DNA from 2 places in the Vreelandella sulfidaeris Esulfide1 genome. Region 1 is predicted to be linked to the other one. Evidence: riboswitches for the same ligand, from Rfam matches in the RefSeq annotation. Region 1 holds a riboswitch; the other holds the start of a gene.
The links. Region 1 has a riboswitch for thiamine pyrophosphate ahead of ACW44H_RS13625 (sodium:solute symporter). Riboswitches for the same ligand answer to the same signal wherever they lie in the genome.
Positions count from the first base shown of each region.

Region 2: linked by a shared signal. The riboswitch ahead of thiM (hydroxyethylthiazole kinase) and the one ahead of ACW44H_RS13625 (sodium:solute symporter) in region 1 are both predicted to bind thiamine pyrophosphate.

Region 1 is NZ_CM133364.1:2,903,076-2,910,684, forward strand. Features, by position in the region: gene arfB (alternative ribosome rescue aminoacyl-tRNA hydrolase ArfB) at 23-439, shown strand; gene ACW44H_RS13600 (DUF1289 domain-containing protein) at 439-639, shown strand; gene ACW44H_RS13605 (proline racemase family protein) at 636-1,700, opposite strand; gene ACW44H_RS13610 (alcohol dehydrogenase catalytic domain-containing protein) at 1,700-2,887, opposite strand; gene ACW44H_RS13615 (NnrU family protein) at 3,037-3,615, opposite strand; gene ACW44H_RS13620 (magnesium transporter CorA family protein) at 3,772-4,740, opposite strand; gene ACW44H_RS13625 (sodium:solute symporter) at 4,843-6,216, opposite strand; TPP riboswitch at 6,206-6,313, opposite strand; gene ACW44H_RS13630 (peroxidase-related enzyme) at 6,428-7,009, opposite strand; gene ACW44H_RS13635 (hypothetical protein) at 7,186-7,609, shown strand, end outside.
Region 2 is NZ_CM133364.1:215,194-222,802, forward strand. Features, by position in the region: gene ACW44H_RS01050 (D-alanyl-D-alanine carboxypeptidase) at 286-1,614, shown strand; gene ACW44H_RS01055 (DMT family transporter) at 1,706-2,581, shown strand; gene trhP (prephenate-dependent tRNA uridine(34) hydroxylase TrhP) at 2,722-4,113, shown strand; gene ACW44H_RS01065 (DODA-type extradiol aromatic ring-opening family dioxygenase) at 4,106-4,843, opposite strand; gene thiE (thiamine phosphate synthase) at 4,894-5,553, opposite strand; gene thiM (hydroxyethylthiazole kinase) at 5,543-6,352, opposite strand; TPP riboswitch at 6,376-6,474, opposite strand; gene gloA (lactoylglutathione lyase) at 6,602-7,138, shown strand; gene ACW44H_RS01085 (DUF6164 family protein) at 7,148-7,516, shown strand; gene ACW44H_RS01090 (cupin domain-containing protein) at 7,513-7,609, opposite strand, start outside.

The DNA.
Region 1 (7,609 bases):
ACGAGTCACACAGGGGCCATGAATGCTCACCATTTCTAGCAACGTTACGTTGGCTGACTGGGAGATTGATATCAGCCAGATTCGCGCCCAAGGTGCGGGCGGCCAGAACGTCAACAAAGTCGCCTCAGCAGTCCACCTGCGCTTCGATATTCTGAGCTCTACGCTGCCCTCGCATTATAAAGAGCGCTTAATGGCGCTCTCTGATCAGCGCATCAGTAAAGAGGGCGTTGTGATTATCAAAGCCCAAAGCCATCGCAAGCTTGAACTCAATAAAGAAGATGCACTAGAGCGTTTAAAAGAGCTCATTCAAAGTGCCACCAGACAGCAAAAGGTACGCCGCCCCACCAAGCCCACCAAGGGCTCACAGCGTCGTCGCGTCGATCACAAAACACGTAAAGGCAAAATTAAATCACTTCGCGGCAAGGTGTCGGCCTCTTGATGACTACACGTTCTGAACCGCTCACTAAGCGCCCTCTCTCGCCCTGCGTGCAAATATGCCAAATTGAGCCCTCCACCTCTGTCTGCCATGGCTGTGGCCGAACGCTGGATGAAATCGCCGGCTGGGGAAGTATGACCGAGGCCGAAAAGGCCCCGGTATGGGAACGCCTGGAAAGCGAAGGCTATGCCTCCAACGACTAGAGCGCTGATGGCAATGGCGCAGGCTGATGACGGTCACTCAAGATATGATGTAGCTCACCGCAAGCCACCATCGGATCATCGCAGTTGATCACAATATCCGAGTGCGCCAGCACGTAACTGCGGCCGGTAATGGTGTTTTCCACTACTTGATAAGCGCCCTCTTGATGGGTGCCGATAAAAGTGCCGATAAACCCCGTCTCACGTAGTGAAACTGTCTCTAGCTTATCGCCTAACTTCAATCGCCCTTCGTAGTTCATCAATGCTAGGCGTGCCGAAGTACCAGTACCCGTAGTGCTGCGGCAAATGACGCCGGGGTGAACATACGTGGTTGAGCGTGAGCGTATATAACCTTCCGTCACCTGCTCTTCAGGCCCCATAAAATGCAGAAACGGCAGTGGCCCTACGTCGCCCAGGGTGTAGTGAGAGAAGCCTCGCTGCGCTTTAATCGCTTCGACTATTTTATAGGCACATTCTGATAGTGCGCGCTCCTCATCACGCGTCAGCTTAAAGCCTAGCTCAGTGGCATCGACTAACGCATAAAAACCGCCGCTGTAGGCGATGGAGTAAGTGACATCACCAATTCCCGGTACTTGAATCGTATCTCGGTAGGTATCGATATAGCTGGGCAAGCCACCACAGGTGACTGACTCCACCACGCCGTTATGTACCTTGGCTTCGATCTGTACTAAACCTGCGGGCGCTTCCAGCTTGAAGCGCTGAATGCCTTCTTGCTTGGGCACAATACCGCTTTCCAGTACCGCCGTTGCGGTACATAGCGTGTTGGAGCCTGAGTAGATGGGGTACCCCATCACTTCCATAATGATATAGCCCGCGACCGCTTCCGGGTGGCTGGGAGGTACCAATAAATCCACCGACATTTCCGGAATGCCATAGGGCTCTTCCAGCAGCAAGCGACGCAAACCGTCGGCATCATCGCGCAAGTACTCCATCTGTTCGCGCACGGTGGCACCCGGCAGAATATCAATGCCGCCCGTGACAATACGGCTAACATCGCCACCGGCGTGCGTGTCCATTAATTGGATAGTATGAACATTATGCACTAGCGGCGCTCCTGAGCGGCAGAGGAATTTTCGAGGGCGAACGGAGCACCGTGAGATGCCCACTGGGCATCGGGAACAAGCACGATTTTTCCCAGGTAATTGCTGTCCCGGTTAACAAAATAGCGCTCAGCAGCATGTAAGTCGGAGAGTTTAAACGCCGCATGAAGCACGGGTTTTAATTCGCCGCTGCGAATCCAAGCCACAAGCTGTTCGGCCTCTTCCCGCGTACCATGAGAAACGCCAAATATCTGCACTTGATACAGATAAATACGCGTCCACATAATTTCGCTGAGATTGCCACCGCTAGCGCCAGCAATGGAAAGGCGCGGGTAACTTTTTCGTCCCTGCATATCGACAATCATGGTATCGATAAACAGGTTGGTCATTTCTCCGCCGACCAAGTCCATCACCGCATCAATCGGTTTACCGTCAGTCGTTTCCAAAACCCGCTCAACGAAAGTAGGCAAGTCGCCACGGTCAATGACGGCTTCAGCCCCCAATGCTGTTAGCGCATCGGCTTTGTCTAGCTGACTTACCGCGTAGGGAATAGCGCCCACAATGCGGCACAGCTGAATGAGCGCGGTGCCAACACCGCCACTAGCACCACTGACGAGTACGCGTTCTCCGGCACTTACCTGAGCGGCAGTCATCATGTGGTAGGCCGTTTGATACGAACACATGCCCATCGAGGCAAGCTCCGCATCGTGCAATTCGGGATTGGGGATGTGGTAGAACTGATCAGCAGGAACAGCGATGTACTCAGCAAAACCGCCGTCAGCGCCATGACCATAGTAATCCGGAGTAAGATTGATATCGCGACGCTCATCGGCGTAGATATTAAAATCGAGCAAGCCCCGCTGACCTATGCGCTCGGCGTCAACGCCCTCTCCCACTGCCACGATACGACCCGCTACATCGGCCCCTTGAATACGCGGAAAGGTTAATGTCGGCGTGCCACCCATGGCAAAAGAAGTAACCTCGCCCTTATCCTTAGTAGGATAAAGGCCTTCACGGGCTTTTCGGTCAGTATTGTTTTTTGCCGTTGCCGTCACTTGCACCAGCACTTCGCCCGTCTTGGGCTGAGGTGTAGCGACATCCTGATGATATTCCAACTTTTCGATATCACCATGTCCTGTCAATAGCATGGCGGCCATTGTAGCCGGCACCGTGTGCTCCGTTGCGACCATGAGCTGGCTCCTTAATTAGTGTATTAACGCTCCAATGACAATAACAAACTCATGCCGAGCCTTAAAAGCCGTATAAACGGCAATGGCGGCAACGCATGACTGCGAGGCCGCCAAAAGAACGAAGCAGTTTAAGTAGCTCAGCCGCGTTACTAGCTAAATACAGGGACGCCAATCAGCATTGCGTGCAAATAAAAGGCAAATAAAACATACGCCACTAGCCCAATTATTACGCTTGCAATGGTTGCCGTTTTTGTCGTGCTAACGGCCGCAGGCGGCGTAAGGCGGTCGCGTTTTTTGGCAGCTTTAAACGATAGGATAGCCCAGATAAGGAAAGCAGCAAAAAAGATAATATCGCCCAAACGTCCGTTCGCCAGTAGGTGAGCAAACGCCCAAATTTTCACGGACAATACCATCGGATGGCCAAGTTTGGCCTTAATGGCGTTATGAGGAACATACGTCGCCGCTAGCATAATAAAGGCGGGCAACATCAGCAGAGCCACTGCATGACGCATTCCCATGGGTGGATGCCAGACATAAATCGGATCAAGGCGCATCTGTCCAAATCCGTAAATAGCAATCACCAACCCAATGAAAGAGACCGCTGAATAGACTAACTTCCAGTTAGTCTCGCCTCGCTTGGCAATCTGTTGTTGACGCCAATTTTCAGCAAAGATACGCACAGAGTGGCTGCCCAAAAAAATCAGCAGCCCGATGATCATAATGGTCATGAAAAATGCTCCCAGTGAAAACGCTAGTCGACGGCATAATGCCTTATAGTCTTGGTCGATGCAGAGGATGCCACAGACAACCACTAACCACCTATGTATGCGCCAACTTTTTGCTTACTGACGAGCAGATAACTGAGATAGTTGTGCTGTTTAGGGTTAAAACCAATGTTTACGTTTAAACAGCCAAATCAATACACCACCGATTCCCAACATGGCACCCAACACAAAAAAGTAGCCGTATTCGTAGCGCAACTCGGGCATATTTTCGAAGTTCATGCCGTAAACGCCAGCGATAAATGTCAGCGGTACAAAGATAGCGGTAATCACTGTGAGAACGCGCATGGTGATATTTAATTGGTGGGAGGAAATAGAGATATAGCCATCGACTAAGTCACCACAAATGTCGTAATACATCTGGGTCAACGTATAGAGACGCTCGAAACGCTCGGCCACATCGTTAATCGCGTGCAAGGTTTCGCTTTGCTCGCGAGGCAAATGCTCATAATCATAAGCCGTCAGTTCTTGCGTAATACCCTGATGGTAACTAAAGATGCGACGCATTTTAACCAGCCGAGAACGATAGGTAATAATCTTGCGCATTAGCACATCATTACCCGCTTCTAACAATTCATCCTCAAGGTCGCTTAACGCCGTTTCAAACTCGAGCAGGCTATCAATATAAAAGCCCGCTGAAATATACATCACCCGTAGCGCTACATGCTCCGGCGAGTGGGCCAGTAGGGCTTTACCATGCTCGTTAAACAATCGCTCAATAGAGAGTGCTTGGCCAGGATGAAGAGTGACCAGCAACCTTTCACCCACAAAAAAACAGACCTGTTGAGGCAGGTAGTTCAGTTCGGCATCGAATGAGGAGATCCCGCGATAAATAATCAGCGTATGGTTTTCAAACTCTTCAATTTTAGGCGGATGACGCTCTTTATGAGCATCTTGAATCGCCATTGGATGGAACTCAAACGCCTCTAAAATAGTACGCTCACGCTGTTGCGTTTCACCCTGCATATCAATCCAAATATGGCTCCCTGGGGTGGACTCCCACATTGCCATAAGATGCTCATCGCCCTCGTAAGTCTTGCCTTCTGGGGTGGTTAAAATAGATCGAATCATGGTCGTCCTTGAATGTTTCAGGCCTTAAGCACCGCTATCAGCAGGATGGGCTATACGTACCTGGGCTTATCCTGTGTGCTTTGCATCATAAACGCCAAGTATTCACTGTTTTTTAATCATACTCGCAAGCAATACGCTGATTAACGTCGAGGCAATTAACGCGCCTACGAAAGGCCCCAGCGTGGGAATGCTGCCCGGAAAACTCGCTGCAACGACTCCCGAGATAAAACTTCCTTGGCTTAACCACCCTGGAAGAATGGCTCCCAGCAACCCTGCAATGCCTCCTCCAATGGCCGCAATAGGCGTCATCCGTTGCCACAAGCCCAGCAGCACCGGCACTACAATGGCCGCACACAGTAAGTCAGCAATGAGGAACAGCCGCAATACCGATAACCCTTGCAAAGCAATTACCACAACGGGAACCATCAATAAAATCGTCACCCATCGGGCAGCAACGAGTGAAACGCCCTGCTGCTCGCTGCGCGCCAAGATCAAGGAAGCAATACCGTTTTGTAACGTATCAACGCTAGAAGCCACCAACGTAACAGCGAGCACTAAGGCAGGCAGCGTCAACCAGACGGGTGCATCGATAAGCAGTGCAAAAAATGGCATAGGCGGTTCGCCTAGCGGCACATCTCGCATAGCGGCCAACATACCCAGACCGCCAATTACCATCACGACCACCACTGTCATTGCGCCGCCTAACCATGCCCCGCGCCCCAGGCTTTGATTGTCTTGTGCAGCCCAAACGCGTTGCCAATAGCCTTGGTGAAACAAGTTCGCTGCGGTGACTGCAATCACCAGCGTTAACGCCACACTAAGCGCATCAGTGACAGGAATAGAAGGTAAAACAGCCTCATTAGGAAGGGCAGGCAGTCGCCATAAGGCCATACTGCCTACCGCCAAGAGTAGTGCCAGCAATAACCAGGCCTGCCAGCGGTCAGTGGCAAGGCTGGCGCGTAGCCCTCCAACCGCTGTATAAACCAGCGTGGTAAGGGCCACTCCCATAATTACTAACGCGGGCGGCACATCGGAAAGTAATGCGGTGATTGCCCCGATAGCCGTTAGCTCAGCGGCCAAAAAACAGGCCATATAACCCACCGACACCAGCGTAACCCAGCGCCGAACGCCCGGGCCATAGCAAGCTTCAGCAAACTCTGCGATGCTGCGTCCCTCAGGCAGGGCACGGCGGATTTTAGGCCCATAAAGCCCTAAGACAATGAATGGGAGTGCGGAACCTAACGCATATCCTGACAATGCGAGCGGGCCAACAAAAGCACCAATTTCAGGGGGAGCAAAGAGTATCCATGCCCCCATGCCGGAGGCAAGAAAAGATAAACCAAGGGTAGAAGCTGTTTGCGAATTGCGCGCGGTGACATAGTCATCAAGCGGGCCATCCACCCAGCGAGCCCGCAGGCCTAAAAAAGCAAAGCAGCATAGTGCCGCGCCAAGCACGGCTGATGTTAAGTAAAGCATGTCGCGCTTCCTCCGCCGGTACGAACCGGATCAGGTTCCAGGGTCTGCGCAATACGCATTCTCAGCCCTTGCTAACAGGGCTCCCCTGGCGACAGTGAATGTAGGTACTTATTATAGCGGCTATTTTTCAAATGCTATTTTAAGGAATGTGTCGAAGCTATCCTCAATCAAAATCGCACCTTAGTAAAGTTTAAGATGAGTTGGCAGCAACCTAACGTGGCACACGCCCCATTAGATAGAACTCTTCATTGGGTGGCGTGCCCGCCAAAGTGACTAGTCGATTCGATAAGCTGAAAAACGCCGCGATAGCACCTATGTCCCAGCAGTCCTCTTGGCTAAAACCTACTTCCAGCAAGCGGGAGAACCATTCATTCGTCATTTCACCTACATCGATGGCGCAGTGAATAGCAAAATCAAGCATCACTCGATGGCGCTCACTGATTGGCGCAACGTGATGGTTAACAGCCACTTGGTCAGCAAGTAGGGGGTTTTTACTGTATATGCGCACTAAGGCACCGTGAGCTACCACACAATATAAACAATGATTACGCGCGCTGGTGGCAACCACGATCATCTCTTTCTCAGCTTTGCTGAGCGAGTCTGACTCCCGCTCCATTAATGCGTCATGATAGGCAAAGAAAGCGCGAAACTCAGCAGGACGATGGGCCAACATTAGGAATACATTCGGCACAAACCCCGCTTTCTCCTGAACGGCTAAAATGGCAGAACGAATGTCCTCGGGCAAATCATCCAGCGTTTCAGGCATATTAAAGCGACTTATTGTTGCAGACATAACCACCTCTTTATTGTTAAATTTAATTATCTCACTAAAATGGCTTAGCCGATGCATAACAAAAAGCTAGCTTAGCGTCTTTTTTTTAGCAGCTCTGCTCGCCATACTGATTTATCGATCTGTCATAAAACCAAGCTCTACTCTTTAATAAACAGTTCGTTCAAAGGGACACTGTCATGAGCCATAACGAAGCCAAGGAACATACTCCCGGTCGCCTAAACGAACTGTTTGCTGACCCTTACCGGGCGTTTGAAAATGATACAGACGAGCGTCAGTTGCATATTCGTATCATGCTGCATATGTTACTTGCCCGCCCTATGGCACGTGGGCAAATGATGCTAAGGGTTATTCATGGCTGGGAAAATGGTAGTTGCGAGCCAACCGACCTACAGCATATAGACTATGCCCTAAACGGCGTCTCCGACTTCAAGCGCGCAGTACAGGACTTTACCCACGCCTCTAAGCACAATACCCCGCTACCGGCCGATAATGATGCTCTTCTCGGCGCACCGCTCGCCGATGCGATTGCTGATGCAGAAGCGGAAGGCCAATCACTCGCTACCGACATTCGCGAGACCCCAGCACACTGGCCAGCATTTG
Region 2 (7,609 bases), 1.5 Mb from region 1:
ACCGACCCTTCGTGGTCGGTTTTTTTATATCACTCATTTATCTTCTCTTTTCTATGCTTAACTGCGTATATACTCTGTTTATTATTCGCATATACTCAATTTTTATTTGATTGAGACAAGCATTGCTACGCTGAGCGGGGGAAAGCCTTGCGTTGCACTTTGAGTGTGGCAAGGTAGTTTGGCGGTAGGCTAGTCACAGCGCGTTGATAACCAGGTTAAGGGGCATGTATGTGTGCGAGGGTAAAACAAGGCGCTAGTGGAGCGTCAGCGGTATGGTCACTGAGTATGCTATTGCTACTCATGTTATCGATGATCACCAGTGCCCACGCCGAGAACCCACGCTATGCTGGTATTGTGGTAGACCTGGATAATGGCGAAGTCCTCTACGCCGAGAATATCGACGATCAGCGCTATCCCGCATCGCTGACTAAAATGATGACGCTGTACTTAACCTTTGAGGCGCTTGAAGAGGGTGAGTTGCGCCTTGATCAACCGCTACCTGTTTCCCCTTACGCAGCTGCCAAGCCCGCTGTGAAACTATGGCTTGCAGCGGGTAGTTCTATTCCTGTCGATACGGCGATACGCGCACTCGCCGTTCGCTCGGCCAATGATGTTGCCGCCGTCGTCGCCGAAGCATTAGGGGGGACGGAAGCGCGTTTTGCGCAAATGATGACCACCAAGGCACGCGAGTTAGGCATGCACGCGACGACCTTTCGCAATGCGTCAGGCTTGCCGGATGCGGGCCAGATCACCACTGCGCGGGATATGCTGACCCTCTCGGTACGCGTGATGCAGGATTTTCCACAGTACTATCACTACTTTGGCCTGCAAGAATTCACCTATCGCGGTACACGGCACACCAGCCATAATCGCTTAGTGCGTGACTATCCCGGTGCCGATGGGTTGAAAACCGGTTTTATTCGCGCATCCGGCTTTAACGTAGCGACGACAGCTATGCGTGGTAATCGACGTTTGGTCGGGGTGGTCATGGGTGGTTTTTCATCCCAGTCGCGTGATACTCATATGGCTAACTTGTTAGACCGCAGTTTCCTGCGTGCGTCGCTGCGTGATCAGCGCAGTTGGATGGCGGATACCAACTTTTCACGCGAATTTATGGCCTTTGCCCCCCCTGCTCAGCCGATTGCTCCAACCACGCCTGAAACTCGTCAGCCTGTCGTGGCAGTGGTAGAAACAACTGCACTGTCGCCGCAGGTCGCGTCAGCGGCAGCCGCAGCTGCAGATCTGGAAGAGCAATTGGCCGATTTAGCTAGCGTTCATCGCCCCGCACCCGAGGAGGAGCTGCCTCAACCAGATCCACTTCAAGCCTTTATTGAGCATGAGCAGCAGTTGGCATCGGCGAATGAAACAGTGGCAGTTTGGGGAATTCAAGTAGGCGCCTTTAGCCAAGAAATGCAGGCGCGGCAACTTGCCCAGCAGGCATCTCAACGTCTCGCGCAAAATTTAGGTGGTCGCGTAGCTATTGATACTGTCGAGGGCCAGAATCCGGTTTACCGTGCTCGCTTAATGGCATTGGACGAGCAGCGCGCTCGTCAAGCTTGCCGCCAACTGAACTCCCAAGGTATGGATTGCATGGTCGTCAACGCCAGCTTGTAGGGGGTGTGGCCTGTCATCACCCCGCCAATGGCTAATTGGCGGGGTTTTTCTTTTTTGGCACTTTCATTGACCAGTTAACAGGGAGATTGCGGTGACCACCTCGCTGAAAGGCATACTCTGCATGTGTTTGGGCGTGCTTTTTCTCGCCCTAGGCGACGCCGTTTCCAAATGGTTAGGCGAAGTGCATTCGCCGCTGCAGATTATTTTCTTCCGCGCTTTAGTCTCACTGCCATTGATTGCGCTGCTTGCCCATTTTGCCGGCGGTTTGCGTAAACTGCGTACCAAGCGGCCGGGGGTGCACCTTCTGCGCGGCTTAATCTACACCGCTACCATGGTCTGCTTCGTATTAGGGTTAACGCTTTTACCGCTAGCAGAAGCCACGGCCATTGCCTTTGTAGCACCGCTGTTTGTTACCCTGCTATCGGTACCATTATTAGGTGAGCGTATTGATCCCCCCGTGCTGATCGCTTCGTTAGTCGGGTTTGTTGGGGTGTTGATCGTCGTCCGTCCTAATGGCGATGCGCTTCAAGTTGGCGCATTGGTGTTAGTGGGGGCCGCACTGTTTTATGCACTGATGATGATTACCGCCCGTCGTTATGGCGCTCGTGAGCATCTATGGGCAATGCTGTTTTACATGACCTGTGTGCCGCTTGTCGTGACGGCCGTAACGTTGCCTTGGGTGTGGCAGGCCCCTCAGCCTTGGCATTGGGTGGGGTTTTTCGCCTCCGGGGTGCTGGGCGTTGCTGCCACCGCCTTTATTACCTTGGCTTTTCGGTTTGCGCCCGCGGCCATCGCCGCGCCGTTTGATTACACCGCCATGCTCTGGGCGGTGCTGCTGGGCTGGTGGTTCTGGGGCGAAATGCCGGATCTCTGGGTCTGGGTAGGCAGCGCCTTGATAATGGGCAGCGGGCTAGCGGTGGCATACCACGATCGAAGAACGACCCTCAAGCGTCGTCCGACGGCTTAACAAACGCCACCGAACGATTACTTTTTGATCTACGTCATCGAATTGGTCAGCTGGCCCGGACAGCGAGCTTGGGCTGGTTATAATCCAACCTTTTCGTCGCAGCACGCTGCGTACCATCGTCCTGATAACGGTGACTGTTGATGCAAGCCCCCGAACGACTCAAGCAAGCTCCCGAACTGCTTTCCCCTGCGGGTACCTTCAAGAACATGCGTTACGCGTTTGCCTATGGCGCCGATGCGGTGTATGCGGGGCAGCCGCGCTATTCTCTCCGGGTGCGCAACAACGATTTTAAAATTGATAACCTGCATCGGGGTATTGACTACGCCCATACGCGAGGCAAGCAGTTTTACGTTGCATCCAACATTGCCCCGCATAACAGCAAGCTAAAAACGTACCTACAAGATATGGAACCGGTGATTGAAGCCGGCCCCGATGCGCTGATCATGTCAGATCCAGGTTTGATAATGATGGTGCGTGACCGCTGGCCGGATCAAGTGATCCATCTGTCGGTACAGTCAAACGTCGTTAACTGGGCCGCTGCCAGGTTCTGGCAGCGCCAGGGCATTAGCCGCATTATTTTATCCCGGGAGTTATCGTTGAACGAGATCGGCGAAATACGCGCCGAGTGCCCCGATCTGGAAATTGAAACCTTTGTCCATGGTGCGCTGTGTATCGCCTATTCGGGGCGCTGTCTGCTATCGGGGTATTTCAATCATCGTGACCCCAATCAGGGCACCTGCACCAATGCTTGTCGCTGGAAGTACAACACAGTGGCCGCCAGCCACGATGATAAAGGCGACTTAATACCTGCTCAGGGTAGCGGCCCGGCTTTTGCCGCCGATCAAAACGAGCTCTCGGCGCTGATTGAAGATGTTTCCCGCCCTGGCAAGCTGATGCCCGTGTATGAAGACGAACACGGTACCTACATCATGAATTCCAAGGACCTGCGCGCGGTGCAGCACGTGGCTCGGTTGACGGAAATAGGGGTAGCATCGCTAAAGATCGAGGGGCGCACGAAATCCCATTATTACGTCGCGCGTACCGCGCAAGTTTACCGGCAAGCCATTGATGATGCGGTTGCGGGGCGTCCTTTTAATCGGGGGCTAATGGATGAGCTTGAGAACTTGGCCAATAGGGGATACACCGAAGGCTTCTACCAACGCCATGTCCATGGTGAATTCCAAAATTACGAGCAGGGGCATTCTATTGGTGTGCATCAACAGTTCGTCGGTGAAGTGTTGGGGTACGACTCGGCGCGTGGAACTTTGGAAATAGAGGTTAAAAATCGCTTCGAGGTGGGAGATAGCATGGAGCTGATGCTACCCGGGGGTAATCACCGTTTTGTGCTCACCCATATCGAGAACCAGCGGGGCGAAGCCCTATCCGCGGCACCGGGCTCTGGGCACCGTGTGCAAATCCCCGTGCTCGGTGCCAGCATTACCCCTGAACAGCTTGAGTTTGCGCTGTTAATGCGTGATCTCGCGCCTTCCAACGCAGCACACCCTGAATCGTTAGGGGTAGCGATTAGCTAAACGCATAAACGTCCATCGCAAGCACGCCGTGCTCTACGCTGTGATGCAGTTGTTTGGCGCCGTCTCCTGCCCCCATGGCCACCAGCAACGGCTGGAAGTGTTCTGGTGTCGGATGGTTTTTCTGCGCTTGTGGTGCGTTCTCCCAGTTAAGAAGCGCTTCACGGTCATTGGCGATAAGGCGGTCACTCACCCAAGTGGCAAATTCATCTACCCAGGCGGGCATAGGGCTCTCCTGGGGCATGATTTCATAAAGATTATGAGTCAGGCTGCCCGAGCCGATAATCAAGATACCCTCTTCCCTTAGCGCTGCTATTTGTTCACCCAGCGCTACAAGCTCCGCATTGCTCCAGCGGACGGGAAGTGACAGAGAAACGACCGGTACATCGGCATCAGGAAACATCAAGGAAAGAGGCACCCAAGCGCCGTGATCAAGGCCGCGCTCTACACCTTCGGCGCCCAGTAGTCCGGCTAGTCGTTCAGCCAGGTCTGGGTCCCCAGGGGCGGGGTACTGGCACTCAAACAGCGCCCGTGGGAAGCCACCAAAATCATGGATCGTTTCTGGCTTGGCACTGGCACTGACCTTGAGCGTGAGGCTCTCCCAGTGCGCCGAGACCACGACCACCGCTTTGGGTGAAAGCTGTCTGCCCAGTTCGCGTAGAAAGGCATGAGCCGGGGTTTTATTGAGTGCCAGCATGGGCGAACCATGGGAAATAAAAAGGCTGGGTAACATGGAAGTCTCCACCGCGGTGCCAGTGTTTGATAGGTTATTTATACTCTCATCTAGTGGGAGGGTGAACGGTTACCTGGGTCGGAAAAGTCCTGGTTCGAAAAAGCCTGAAAAGCGCGCGCTGCCTGGTAAGGGCTAGGTTGACCACAAATGGCCGAAATTACCGCTAAGCCCTGCGCGCCAGCCGTTCTGACGCGCTCGGCGTGCTCGGCTTTCAAGCCGCCGATAGCCACACTAGGCAGCGGGCAGGCGTTGGCTAATTGCGCGAGTCCATCAAAGCCAATGGGTTGAGCGTGGTCTTGTTTGCTAACGGTGGCGAAGACCGGGCCAAGCCCCACGTAATTCAGTAGCTCTACCGGGGCGGCTTGTAACTGGGCGAGGGTGTTTATCGATAGGCCGATAATGGCATCCTTGCCCATCGCGATGCGGGCTTCATGCACGGCAGCGTCGCTCTGGCCGACGTGCAGGCCGTCTGCTTGGCTTTCCAGCGCTACCTGCAAACGGTCGTTAATGATCAGTGGCACACCGGTGCCCGCCAATAGCGTTTTTAGCCGCTTGGCTTGAGCAGTCATGTGCTCATCACTGGCATGCTTATCACGTAGTTGGACGATGGTGACACCGCCGCTTACCGCTGCTTCTACCGTTTGCTCTAGGCCATAAGCGTCGCAAAGCGCAGCGTCGGTCACCAAATAAAGCGAGAGATCAAACGCCATGAATTGCCTCCCACTGCGCATGGGTAGTGAGGTCGTTAGGGGTCAGTTGATAAAGCGCATCCAGCAGAGCGACTTGAAAACTGCCTGGGCCCTGCGCTGTTTTACCCGCCCGCTCACCAGCAACGGCAAAGCAGCCGAGCGCTGTGGCGGCGGCTTCCAGCGGGGCTTCACGGTTGGCCGCTACAAATGCAGTGACCAGCGCGCTTAGGCCGCAGCCTAACGTTGTTACCTGGGGCATTAAGGGGTGGCCACCGTGAATACGGTAGTGCTGTGTGCCATTCGTCACCCAGTCGCTTTCGCCGGTCATCGCCACAATACAGTCGTGATGCTTTGCCAGCGCTATCGCTGCGTTGATAGCTTGCTCGGTGGGAGCCGTTGAATCCACACCACGCCCCTGGTCAGCTAAGCCGTGAAGGGCAAGAATTTCAGACGCATTGCCACGAATGACACTTGGTTTAGAGGCAAGCAGCTTCGCGCAGAGCATTTGACGATAGCGGGTAGCGCCAACGGCAACGGGATCTAACACCCAGGGGATAGCGTGCTGGTCAGCGGTTGCCGTGGCGGTCAGCATGGCATCGGCCCAGTGGGAAGAAATCGTGCCGATGTTAATCGATAGCCCCGACGCAATAGCGGTGAACTCAGCCACCTCTTCTGGGGCATGTAGCATGGCGGGTGACGCGCCAGTGGCTAGCAGCAGGTTGGCCGTACTGTTCATGGCGACATAATTGGTCATGCAATGGACTAGCGGTGTCGCTGTGCGTAACGTCGCAAGATAATCGCCAAGCGGAGGTAGGGTCATAGTATCCTCCCGGCGGGGAGGTGGTAAGCGGTACCACGACTCCCTACGCCGGTATTATCCGGTTCAGGTTCAAAGGGTTCTTCTCAGCTCGCTAATAACGGCGAGCGCCCCTGCCGAACGATCACTATCCTTGGCTGTGTTGGCCCTGTAAAGCCCAGGGAGAGGGAAGTGGGTGGAAATATGGCGCCTCAGCCCCCATGTTAAGCGGTATAAGCCGTTAACGATCCACATCAGCGACAGGAGAGCGTGATGAGTTTTCAAGGTGAGCAGCATCCTGGTGTCGTCGATACGCCCCCGCAAACCCAAGGGTTTCGTTTAAACCACACCATGCTGCGGGTAAAAGATCCCGAGCAAGCATTGGCGTTCTACTCAAAAGTATTTGGAATGCAGGTAATGCGGCGGCTGGATTTCGAAGAGATGCAGTTCTCGCTCTATTCTTTATCCAACCTAGAGCCAAGCGATAACGTGCCAGATGATGCACAAGCGCGCACGGCCTGGACCTTTAGCCAGAAAGGGCTGCTAGAGTTGACCCACAACTGGGGAACCGAAAGCCAGGACGATTTCGCCTATCACGATGGCAATGCAGAACCGCAAGGCTTTGGGCATATCTGTTTTAACGTGCCGGATTTAACGGCGGCCCAGGCGTGGTTCGACGAGCACGATGTTACCTTCGTCAAGCGCGCCGACCAGGGCAAGATGAAAGACGTTATCTTTGTTAAAGACCCGGATGGCTACTGGATCGAAGTGATTCAAGCGGACTTGATGGTGGCGAAGAGCGATTCATGAGGCCTATCAATGGCTAAACTACTGTTCCGGCTGCGCCATGTAACTGACGAAGAAGCCATGGAAGTGCGCGACCTGCTCGCCGCCCATGGCTTTGATACCTATGAAACCCAGGCGGGCTTTTTCCGCTTGGGGGTCGATGCTATCTGGCTGCGCAACCCACACCAGCACGACGCTGCCATCGCGGTGTTAGACGCCTACCAAGCTGAGCGCCTGGAACGCGCTCAGCGTGAGCATCAAGCAGCGGTAGAACGGGGCGAGGCAGAAACCTTGTGGCGTCGTCTAGCCGCTCATCCGCTGCAGGTGTTACTGGTGCTGTTGGCCGTAGGACTTATTGCGGCCCTCACACTTCTGCCATTTTTGGGCCTGTCGCGAGCCTAAGCCGCTGGTAGATGGCCGCGTTTGAGGTACATCATGACGCCCTGCTCACCGGCCGTTAATGCCGGTGCTGAGCCGCTCGGGTAGCGGCACCAG